2 regions of the Mucilaginibacter sp. NFR10 genome follow, and region 1 is predicted to be linked to the other one. Evidence: riboswitches for the same ligand, from Rfam matches in the RefSeq annotation. Region 1 holds a riboswitch; the other holds the start of a gene.

What was found. A riboswitch is a leader RNA that binds a small molecule or an ion and turns the genes downstream of it on or off. The one in region 1 is predicted to bind S-adenosylmethionine.
Region 2: another riboswitch for S-adenosylmethionine. It lies ahead of BLP33_RS06675 (O-acetylhomoserine aminocarboxypropyltransferase/cysteine synthase family protein); the one in region 1 lies ahead of metH (methionine synthase).

Annotation. Positions count from the first base shown of each region.
Region 1 is NZ_FMTV01000008.1:166,307-172,309, reverse strand. Features, by position in the region: gene murQ (N-acetylmuramic acid 6-phosphate etherase) at 1-750, shown strand, start outside; gene BLP33_RS23355 (hypothetical protein) at 853-1,419, shown strand; gene BLP33_RS23350 (Bax inhibitor-1/YccA family protein) at 1,589-2,320, shown strand; SAM riboswitch class I at 2,454-2,563, shown strand; gene metH (methionine synthase) at 2,768-6,003, shown strand, end outside.
Region 2 is NZ_FMTV01000001.1:1,615,206-1,621,208, forward strand. Features, by position in the region: gene BLP33_RS27405 (hypothetical protein) at 121-273, opposite strand; gene BLP33_RS06660 (hypothetical protein) at 261-548, opposite strand; gene BLP33_RS27410 (hypothetical protein) at 645-797, opposite strand; gene BLP33_RS06665 (hypothetical protein) at 816-1,124, opposite strand; gene BLP33_RS06670 (trans-sulfuration enzyme family protein) at 1,300-2,415, shown strand; SAM riboswitch class I at 2,633-2,743, shown strand; gene BLP33_RS06675 (O-acetylhomoserine aminocarboxypropyltransferase/cysteine synthase family protein) at 2,987-4,306, shown strand; gene metX (homoserine O-acetyltransferase family protein) at 4,398-5,453, shown strand; gene BLP33_RS06685 (homoserine dehydrogenase) at 5,453-6,003, shown strand, end outside.

The DNA.
Region 1 (6,003 bases):
GAAATTTTAGAAAACATTAATAACGAGGATAAAACGGTTCCGCTGGCTGTGGAAAAGGCATTGCCACAGATAGAGGCCCTGGCAACTATCACCGCAGAAAGGATGAAAAACGGCGGGCGTTTATTTTACATAGGCGCCGGTACCAGTGGCCGTTTAGGCGTGGTTGATGCTTCGGAATGCCCGCCAACATTCGGCGTTCCGTTTGATATGGTGGTGGGCTTGATAGCAGGCGGCGATGGCGCGATCCGCAAAGCGGTAGAATTTGCTGAAGACGATGCTGTACAGGCCTGGAAAGATCTGGAAGCTTTCGACATTAATGATAAAGACGTGGTTATTGGCATAGCCGCTTCGGGCACTACACCGTATGTGATCGGCGGCTTAAAAACAGCTAATGAGCATAATTTAGTTACCGGCTGTATTGTTTGTAACAGCGGCAGTCCGGTAGCGGCTGTGGCACAGTACCCGGTTGAAGTAGTAACAGGCCCTGAGTTTTTAACAGGGTCAACCCGCATGAAAGCAGGCACGGCGCAAAAATTAGTTTTAAATATGCTGAGCACAAGCGTAATGATCCAGCTTGGCCGCGTAAAAGGGAACAGGATGGTTGATATGCAATTGAGCAACCACAAATTGGTGAACAGGGGCACCCGCATGGTAATGGACGAAACCGGGCTGAACGAAGAAGAAGCAGCCGGGTTACTGAAACAATACGGCAGCGTACGAGGCGCTGTTGATCATTATTTAAAAAAATAAACTGAATTTGAAGATGTGTTGATTTGGAAATTTGAAGATGCTTGTATTCGATAAATTCTCAAATTCAAAAAATTCGGGTTCAGACAATTTGAAATCAAAAACATGCACGATATTGAACCATATTACCGCTGGAGAGACGATTACGTGGCATCAGAAGATGAGTTTTCGCCTTTCTACGCGACAGAATACAGCGAGTTTGAATTTGACAAGCAGGTATACAATTACCTGCTGCACCCGCAATGGGACTCATTCGGCTCCAATACCCTTTATTTAAAAGTGCTTTTTGCCGATTATGATAAAGGCTACACTATTATTGAGCTGATAGGTGAATGGAATGACGCCATAAACAACGACATTATGATGCTGAAGCGTGAGCTGCTCGACCTGATGATAGATAATGGCATCAGCCATTTTATCCTGATCGGCGAAAACGTACTCAACTTTCATTCAAGCGATGATTGCTATTACGAAGAGTGGTTCCAGGACGTGGAAGACGGCTGGATAGCAGGCATCAACTTCCGCGAACACGTGATAGACGAATTTAAACACAGCAATATCGACTATTACATCAATTTTGGCGGCGAACTCGATAGCCTTGGCTGGCGTACCCTGAAACCCATACAGGTTTTCAAAAAGGTTGAAGAGCAGTTGATGAGGAGATTGAATTAGGGGTACAGAGTCAAGAAGCAGGAAGAACAGAAATCAAGACTGCAAGAATCAAGAGACAAGACATTTCGGAAAACTTTCCTGTTTCTTGACTCTTGATTCTTGCAGTCTTGCTTCTTCATGCTGTATTCACCTTTTATTTATATATTCGTACTATAATTTTTAACACAAAATGGAATTTAAAGAATCTAAATACAACTTCGATAATGTAATCGAAGTTAGGGATCAATCAGAAGTTGATTCACGCAGGTTTATGGCCGGCGTTTTCAGCTGGATGTTCGTTGCGCTTGGCGTATCAGCAATAACAGTTTATCTATTTTTAAATATGGGCCTGATCAGTCTGATCGTTGCACCAACAGGCGGCCTTACGGGTTTTGGCTATTTTGCGCTGTTTTCGCCACTGGCGTTTTCATTGGTAATGCAATTTGGCTATAACCGAATCTCTTATCCGGTATTGGTGCTGCTTTTCGTAGCTTATGCAACACTTATTGGCATCAGCTTAAGTTTGATATTTCTGATCTACACATCTGCATCAATATTGGGTGTTTTCATTACCGCATCAGTAACTTTCGGTATTATGGGCATTGCCGGTTATACTACTCAGATGGATTTAACCAAATTTGGTTCAATCATGTACATTCTGTTCATTGGGATTTTTGTAGCTTCATTAGCTAATTTCTTTATGCACAGCGAACAAATGAGTTATATTATCAGCTATATTGGCATAGCTGTATTTACCGGATTAACCGCATACTATATGCAAATGTTAAAACGTATTGGCGCTGGTACTGAATATGGCGATGCAAGCTCGAAAAAACTGGCCCTGATGGGTGCGCTAACATTGTACATCACACTAATCAACCTGTTTTTCATGCTCCTCCGTTTATTCGGCAGAAGAAGATAATTTCATTAAGAAATTCAATCAGAAAGCTGCCTCCGCAAAAGGCAGCTTTTTTTGTTTAACAATGTGGCTTAGCTATGATATTTAGCGTACGTTATACACTTGCAAATGATAACTTTATTGCGCAACTTTGCACTGCTTATGGAGAAAGACGGAGGGATTAGACCCTGCGATGTCTTAGCAACCTGTGCTTCACAAGGTGCTACATTCTACCAGGCAGCAATTACGCGCCCGGACAGATAAGCGAAAGTCATAACAACACCCGACTTTTCGAGATAAGCCGTATTTAGATTTAAGATATTAGATTTGAGATTTGAGATAGCCTCGGCTTTTTCCAATTGCTTGTTTAGTATCTTTTTATCAGATATATGGGATTAAAGATTTGAGGATCTGGCAAAGACTTTTTGCCAAGGTCTCACATCTTATATCTCATATCTCACATCTCAAAAAATGGACATTAGAAAAGAATTACAGAAACGCATCCTGGTGATTGACGGAGCAATGGGTACCATGATTCAAAGGTACCAGCTTACCGAGAAGGATTTTCGTGGCGAGCGTTTTCGCGATCATCATAGCGACCTGCAGGGCAATAACGACCTGCTCAATATCACGCGCCCTGATATTATCAAAGCCATTCATGCCGAATATCTTGATGCCGGTGCGGATATCATTGAAACTAACACTTTCAGCACACAGGTAATTTCCCTTGCCGATTATCACCTGGAAGAACTGGCCTATGAACTAAGCTACGAAGGTGCACGCATTGCCCGCGAGGTAGCCGACGAATATACCCGGCGCAACCCTGCAAAGCCGCGTTTTGTTGCCGGTGCCATCGGCCCAACCAACCGTACTGCTTCCTTATCGCCAGACGTTAACGACCCCGGATATCGCGCCGTTACCTTTGATGACCTGGCCGAGGCCTACTATGACCAGGTACGCGGTTTGGTTGACGGAGGATCGCACCTGTTGTTGGTTGAAACTATCTTTGATACACTGAATGCAAAAGCAGCCCTCTTCGCCATAAAACGTTATGAGCTGGAATGTAAAGCTGCAGGTAAGGATTTTCCTGCTTTCAGGGATTCGGGCGGTATCATGATCTCAGGTACTATTACCGATGCTTCAGGCCGTACCCTTTCCGGGCAAACTGTCGAAGCTTTCTGGAACTCGATAAGCCATGCCAACCTGCTATCGGTAGGCCTAAACTGCGCTTTGGGTGCCCGGGAAATGCGCCCGCACCTTGCCGAACTTTCTGAAAAAGCAGGCGTATTTATTTCGGCCTATCCAAACGCCGGCTTACCCAACGAGTTTGGCCAGTACGACGAAACTCCGCATGAAACCGCTCACCAGGTTGATGATTTTATCAAAGCCGGCCTGGTTAATATTGTTGGTGGCTGCTGCGGTACCACACCCGAGCATATTAAGTGCATTGCCGATAAGGCTGCCAAATATCCGCCCCGCCCTATCCCTCAAATTGAGCCGGATATGCGCCTGAGCGGCCTGGAAGCGGTCACCATTAAACCCGAAAGCATTTTTGTAAACGTGGGCGAACGCACCAACATTACCGGTTCCCCTAAGTTTTCCAAATTGATCCTTGCCGAAGATTATGAGGCAGCTCTAAGTGTTGCCCTGCAACAGGTGGAAGGCGGCGCGCAGGTCATCGATATTAACATGGATGAGGGCATGATTGATTCGGAGGCTGTGATGGTAAAATTCCTGAACCTGGTTGCTTCTGAACCGGATATAGCCAAACTGCCTATTATGATCGACTCATCCAAATGGACAGTGATCGAGGCCGGTTTGAAATGCGTACAGGGTAAAGGTATCGTGAACTCCATCTCCCTGAAAGAGGGTGAAGAAAAGTTTAAAGAGCATGCCCGGAAAATCTTAAGCTATGGTGCTGCCACCGTAGTAATGGCCTTTGACGAAACCGGTCAGGCTGATTCATTGGAACGTCGTATCGAGATCTGCAAACGATCATATGAGATCCTGGTGAACGAAGTAGGTTTTCCGCCGCAGGATATCATTTTCGATCCGAACATCCTAACAGTTGCTACCGGCCTGGAAGAACATAATAACTACGCGGTAGATTTTATTGAGGCCACCCGCTGGATCAAGCAAAACCTGCCGCACGCTAAAGTGAGCGGCGGTGTAAGTAACATTTCGTTCTCGTTCAGGGGTAATAATACCGTGCGCGAGGCCATGCACTCGGCATTCCTGTACCATGCCATTAAAGCCGGTATGGATATGGGGATTGTAAACGCCGGCATGCTGGAGGTTTACGAGGAGATTCCGAAAAACCTTTTGGAACTTGTAGAAGATGTACTCCTTAACCGCCGCCCGGATGCTACCGAGCGCCTGGTGGAATTTGCCGACACCATCAAAAGCAAAGGAAAAGAAGTTGTACGCGACGAAGAATGGCGCAAAGGCACCGTTCAGGAGCGCCTCTCCCACTCGCTGGTAAAAGGCATTGTTGAATACCTTGACGACGATGTGGAGGAAGCCCGCCAGGCCTACAGCAAACCACTTGAGGTTATTGAAGGTCCGTTGATGGATGGTATGAACATCGTAGGCGACTTGTTCGGTGCCGGCAAGATGTTTTTACCACAAGTGGTAAAATCAGCCCGTGTGATGAAAAAGGCGGTGGCTTACCTGCTGCCTTTTATTGAGGAAGAAAAAAAGAACAACGTAAATGCCGATCAGCGTGCCAACGCCGGTAAGGTGTTAATGGCCACCGTAAAAGGCGACGTACATGATATTGGTAAAAATATAGTTGGTGTGGTATTAGCCTGTAATAACTTCGAGGTGATAGACCTTGGGGTGATGGTGCCCGCGCAACGCATTATTGAAGAGGCTAAAAAGCAAAACGTTGATATCATTGGCTTAAGCGGATTGATCACCCCATCGCTTGATGAAATGGTGCATTTTGCCAAAGAAATGGAGCGCGAAGGATTTACCATCCCGCTAATCATTGGTGGTGCTACAACGTCGCGCATTCACGCAGCCGTAAAAGTGGCGCCGCAATACTCCGGGGCTGCCATTCACGTTTTGGACGCTTCGCGCAGCGTTACCGTTTGCAGCAATCTAATGAGCAAGGACAACCGGGATGCCTATATCCAGGGCATTAAGGATGAATATGCCAAAGCCCGTGAGGCACATGCCAACAAAAAATCGGACAAGCGTTTTGTAACTATCGAAGAAGCCCGTGCTGGTAAATTCCAGATTAGCCTGGATGGCGATGTGGCGCCGAAACCCGCATTTACAGGCACCAAAGTATTTGAGAATTTCCCGCTGGAAGAGTTGCTGCCTTATATCGACTGGACGCCATTTTTCCATACCTGGGAACTTCGCGGCAGCTATCCGAAGATCTTTGATGATAAGTTTGTAGGCGTTGAAGCCAAAAAACTATTTAACGATGCGCAGGTATTGATGAAACGTATTGTTGACGAGAAACTGTTCACTGCGAAAGGCGTGATAGGTTTCTGGCCTGCCAACGCTGTAGGTGATGATATTGAATTATATACCGATGAAAGTCGCACAACAGTTTTAAATCACATCCATACCTTACGCCAGCAGGCCGAAAAGGTGAAGAATGATCCGTATTATGCCTTGTCAGATTTTATCGCGCCAAAAGAAAGCGGTGTGCCCGATTATTTCGGCGGCTTTGCGGTAACAGCCGGTTTAGGTTG
Region 2 (6,003 bases), on a different contig from region 1:
CGGGGCTTTTTCTTATACTAGAATAGCCACTCTTACCTGAACAAAATGGTTGATGTGACCAAAGTAAGTGCATCCGTTTGGGTTTGAAAAGACAGCCAATGCATTTGGAAAGCTTCCTGTTTACCGCACCGCTATAATCACACGTTGATAGCTGGTAAGAGACGGTGTGCCGTTATCCGTTGCCTGAAAAACAATGTGAATTGTTTGGCCAGAAACAGCGTCTTTAGGTACCCTGATTTGTGTTTGCCTGGCTTCGGGGTTTAATATCGACACTTTTCCCTGATAAGTTCCTTGTTGAAATTGCACCAGCTAACAGAAACCAGATTTCCGTCAGGATCAGAAACGGCTCCGTACAGTCTGATCGTTTCGCCGGCTGTTGCCCTGACATTTAATGGACCTTCTATTTTGGCAACTGGCTCGTGATTTGCCAGTGCATATATTGGCGTTACCGACCATTTAATCCGGGCAGCAAAATCCCGCTGAGCGGCAGGAAAAAAGTCAGGGTCCGTATTATTTCGATCTTTCGGCGCAGCGAGTGAAGCTGCCATAGCCTGGGATGACGTATCACTATTCTGGAAGAAGGCGTTTTTACCTTTAGGATCAATAAATCCGGTGCCGCCCCAGCCTCCATAAGTACCTTTTTCTTATGCACGTAATCCATTGTCAAGCATGTTCATAAACGTTGGGTCGTCGCCCTCCCCTAACCATGAACCTTTTTCCTGAACAGGCATCCATACAATATAACCCATTTTCTTCAACTCGTCGTTAGTATGTCCGCTGAGACCAAAATAGTCCATGATGTCGCCTTTTACCATTTATTTTCCATCGCCCCATACTCTGTACAGGGCTCCCAATGGCCCCCTGTCTGATATATTTTCCTTCATCCAGGATGCTGTCATATAAACGGAATCCTGTGAAGCTGCATTTAGCTGAGCGCCATATCCATAGTTCGGTCCGCCTTTAAACTCACGGTATTCAAAAACCCCTCGCTGTAACAACGCCATTTTGAACGGTGATCTTGGTTTCGGAGCCATAACCAAAAACTGAACCGTTATTAGCGGTATAAGTATATGAATTTTTACTTTCAGTCTTAAAGTTTTGCCATACTTTATAGCTTTTGTCATAAGCGGTATCATTGGCATCTTTTTTTCAGGCAGATAGCCCAATAATAACAAACAGGAAGATAAAGCACGTTTTCATGCGGTTTGGTTTTTAAACCTATTCGGCAAAAAATATAAAAACGCTACAGCTAATAACAAATATTCTTGTTTATTTTGGGCGATATCATAATACAATACCATGAAAACTGAAACTATAGCGATACATGCCGGCAACCATGTTGATGAAGCAACAAGGGCCGTTATACAACCCATTATTATGTCAACCACTTTTGAGCGCGGTGAGGATGGCGGTTTTCCGGCAGGTTATATTTACAGTCGCTCATCGAACCCCAATCGTCACGCACTGGAGCATGTGCTGGCAAAGTTAGAGGGAGGTGTTGAAGCAGCTTGCTTTTCATCAGGTAATGCGGCCGGGATGTCGGTATTTCAATCATTGGAGCCGGGCACCCATATAATTGCGCCGGATGATATGTATCATGGCTTACGTAATCAGCTTAAAACCCTTTTTGCCGGGATCCTTACCTTCGATTTTATTGATGTAAACGATACCGGGGTTTTACAACAGCACATCAAGCCCGAAACAGGTTTGATCTGGATTGAAACACCTTCAAACCCCCTGCTTAAAATAACCGATATTAAAAAGGTGGTTGCTATTGCCAAAGCAAAGGGCATTAAAGTTTTGTGCGATAATACATTTGCCACCCCTATGTGCCAGCGACCACTTGAGCTGGGCGCGGATATGGTTATGCACTCAGCCACCAAATATTTTGGCGGACATAGCGACCTGATGGGCGGCGTGTTGATCACGGCCGAAAAGAATGATTGGTGGACAAAAATCCGCCAGGTGCAGGAAATGGGTGGCGCAATCCCCTCGCCTATGGATTGTTATTACCTGGTACGCAGTATTAAAACTTTACCATACCGTGTAAAAGGCCACGTACAAAACGCACAGTTATTAGCCGAATACCTTGAACAGCATCCCAATGTTGAACAGGTAATGTACCCCGGTTTGCCCTCGCACCCGCAGCATGAGATAGCTAAAGATCAGATGCTGGCTTTTGGTGGCATGTTATCTTTTACTATTAAGGGCGATGAGAACGACACGCATAACATCATCAATAAGCTGAAACTATTTATCAAAGCTACCAGCCTTGGTGGTGTTGAAAGCCTAATAGAACACCGCGCTACTGTTGAAGGGCCGGATACCAAAACACCACGAAACCTGCTAAGGGTTTCGGTTGGGCTGGAACATATTGATGATTTGATTGCCGATATGAAGCAGGCTTTGGCTTAGGCCTTTTAAGGTAAAAGGATAAAGGTTAAAGGCGAAAGGTAGCTGCATTTGTCTAAGCTTAAAATTGTTCTCGAATGAACCTTTTGCCTTTGGCCTTTTACCTTTAACCTTAAAAAGAAATAAAATTTGGTATATTACCTCACAATCCCTTATATTCGCAACATTATTTGGTAGTGATACCAACGTCGATCAATCCTCCGCACATAGTTCGGGTTTTGATTTATAAAGAAGCGGCGAGAGATCAGGCTCAATGACCCGCTGGCAACCCTTCAATGTTGAAGAAGGTGCCAATTCCTGTCCCGGCAAATAACACCGGGGAATATAAATTTATAACCATGAAAAGTTTAATTAAATTTACGCAACGCAACACTTTTTACACCGCAAACGGTAACATACAACATATTAGCTCCCCTATTAGCTGTATTTGTATGTGTTGCTGCTGTTGATGCTTAGCACGCTCCTATCTTTCATTTTCTGAAAAGCGTGTGTTAAACCGGTTGTTTTTAAACCGGCTTTCCAAATTCATCTAAACATTCAAAATCTAAATTAAACACATTAAAAAATTACAACTATGTCTGCCTTAAAATTCGAAACCTTACAATTACATGCCGGTCAGGAAGTTGATTCAACAACAGGTTCACGCGCTGTGCCCATTTATCAAACTACTTCATACGTATTCAACAGTGCCGAACATGGTGCAAACCTGTTTGCGCTGAAAGAGTTTGGTAATATCTATACCCGCATCATGAACCCTACTACCGATGTGTTTGAAAAACGCATCGCAGCGTTAGAGGGCGGTGTGGCGGCACTGGCGACAGCGTCGGGCCAGGCATCACAATTTATAGCATTAAATAACATCCTGCAGGCTGGTGATAACTTCGTTACTTCACCTTTCCTATATGGTGGTACTTATAACCAGTTTAAAGTAGCTTTCAAACGCCTGGGTATCGAAGTACGCTTTGCCAAAGATGATACAGCAGCCAATATCGAAGCGCTTATTGATGTCAAAACAAAAGCCATCTTTTTGGAAACAATAGGTAACCCGGGTTTTACCATTGCCGATTTTGAAAAGGTGAGCGAAGTTGCCAAAAGGCATGACCTTCCGCTAATTGTTGATAATACTTTTGGTGCCGGTGGTTACCTCTTCCGCCCTATTGAACATGGCGCTAACGTGGTTGTGGAGTCAACCACCAAATGGATTGGCGGGCATGGTACCAGTATTGGCGGTGTTATTATCGATGCAGGCAATTATAATTGGGGTAATGGTAAATTTCCTCAATTTACTGAACCATCAGAAGGTTACCACGGATTGGTATTTAACGATGTTTTCGGCATTGGGGGCCCGTTTGGCAATATCCAGTTTATTATCCGTGCCCGTGTGGAAGGTTTGAGGGATTTCGGCCCGTCGCAGGCTCCATTTAATTCATGGCTGAACATTCAGGGACTGGAAACACTTTCGTTACGTGTGCAACGTCATGTTGATAATGCCCTGCAACTGGCCAAATGGTTGGAGCAGCACCCACAGGTGGCAAGCGTAAATTACCCGGGACTGGAATCATCGCCATACCATGAGCTGGCTAAAAAATATTTAAAGAATGGTTTTGGCGGCGTATTATCATTCGAGATTAAGGGGAGCAAAGAACAGGCCAGCCGATTGATCAATAACCTTAAACTGGTGAGTCATTTGGCCAATGTCGGGGACGCAAAAACACTCATCATCCAGCCATCAGCAACCACGCATCAGCAATTATCTGATGAAGAGCAATTAGCTGCCGGTGTTACACCAGCATCATTGCGCGTGGCTGTTGGTATTGAGCATATTGATGATATTAAAGCTGATTTTGAGCAGGCTTTTGCAAAAATTAAGCAAGGTGAGGGTGAGTTAGTTTAATAATGTATAGTTTTTTTTAAGTGATATAGTAAACGTTATTGCAGGTTGCAGCCGGAAATACCGGTTGCACCTGAAATAACAAAACAACAGAATGAACGCAGAGATATTTAAATACACTGATACTTTTGAATTTGAATCGGGCCGTACAATTGAAGGTTTAGAAATAGGTTTTCACACTTATGGCCGGTTAAATAAGGAAAAAAATAACATTGTTTGGGTTTGCCATGCGCTTACTGCCAACAGCGATGTATTTGACTGGTGGAAAGGGCTTATTGGCGAGGGGTATTTTTTTAACCCGGAAGAGCATTTTATAGTTTGCGCCAATATTTTGGGTTCTCCTTACGGCACTACAAGTCCGTTGAGCATTAACCCGGTTACCGGCCAGCCATATTATCTTTCATATCCCCAGTTTACTACAAGGGATATGGTTAAAGCGCACCAGTTGCTTGCCCAGCATTTAAACATTAATAATATCAGTGTATTAATTGGAGGTTCATTAGGCGGCCAGCAGGCTATGGAATGGGCTATTATTGAACCGGAGCGCATCAAAAATCTTATTCTGATAGCAACTAATGCCAAGCATTCACCATGGGGCATTGCCTTTAACGAGTCGCAACGTTTGGCTATCACTACCGACCGCACCTTTTACAGCAATACGCCCGAAGGCGGTCAGAAAGGCTTAAAAGCTGCGCGCAGTATCGCGCTTTTAAGTTATCGTACTTATAAAACTTACGGCATTACCCAGCAGGAAGAAGCCGACGATGTGCAGGACAATTTCCGCTCTTCATCGTACCAAAATTACCAGGGGCAAAAGCTGGTGAACCGCTTTAACGCCTATAGTTATTGGTACCTGACCAAAGTGATGGACTCACACAATGTGGGCCGGGGCCGTCACGGTGTAGATAAAGCGTTGAGCCTCATCAAGGCAAAAACATTAGTTATCGGCATCTCGTCGGATGTTTTATTCCCTGTTGAAGAACAGCAATACCTGTTCAGGCATATCCCAAAAGCTGCCTTTTCCGAGCTGGATTCGTTTTATGGGCACGATGGATTTTTAATTGAAACAGAAGCATTAACAAAAATATTCACATCATTTTTTAAAACCGATGTGAAAGGAAAAATTATAGAACTGCAACGTACAGCGTAATGAGTAAAAAGTTAAATATCGGCCTCTTCGGATTTGGAGTTGTTGGCCAGGGGTTATATGATATCATCAAAACAAAGCATTTAAATATCGAGATAGTAAAATTTGCTATTAAAGACCCTAATAAAAAACGTTCTTTACCGGCACATTTATTTACTACCGACAAAGAAGAACTGCTTAATAACCCGGAGATCAATACCATTGTTGAACTGATCAATGATACCGAAGCTGCTTTTGAAATTGTTTCAAGAGCATTAAAATCAGGCAAAAATGTAGTATCTGCAAGTAAAAAAATGATCGCCCTGCATTTGGACGAACTGATCGAAATTCAGCATCAATACGGCACATCATTATTATATGAAGGCGCTGTTTGCGGTAGTATCCCTATTATCCGCAATTTGGAAGAATATTATGATAATGAACTACTGCATTCAATCAGCGGTATTTTCAATGGCTCATCAAACTATATCCTTTCAAAAGGCTTTATTGAAGGGCTCGATTATGATAGCGCATTGAAACAAGCCCAGGACCTGGGTTTTGCCGAAACCGACCC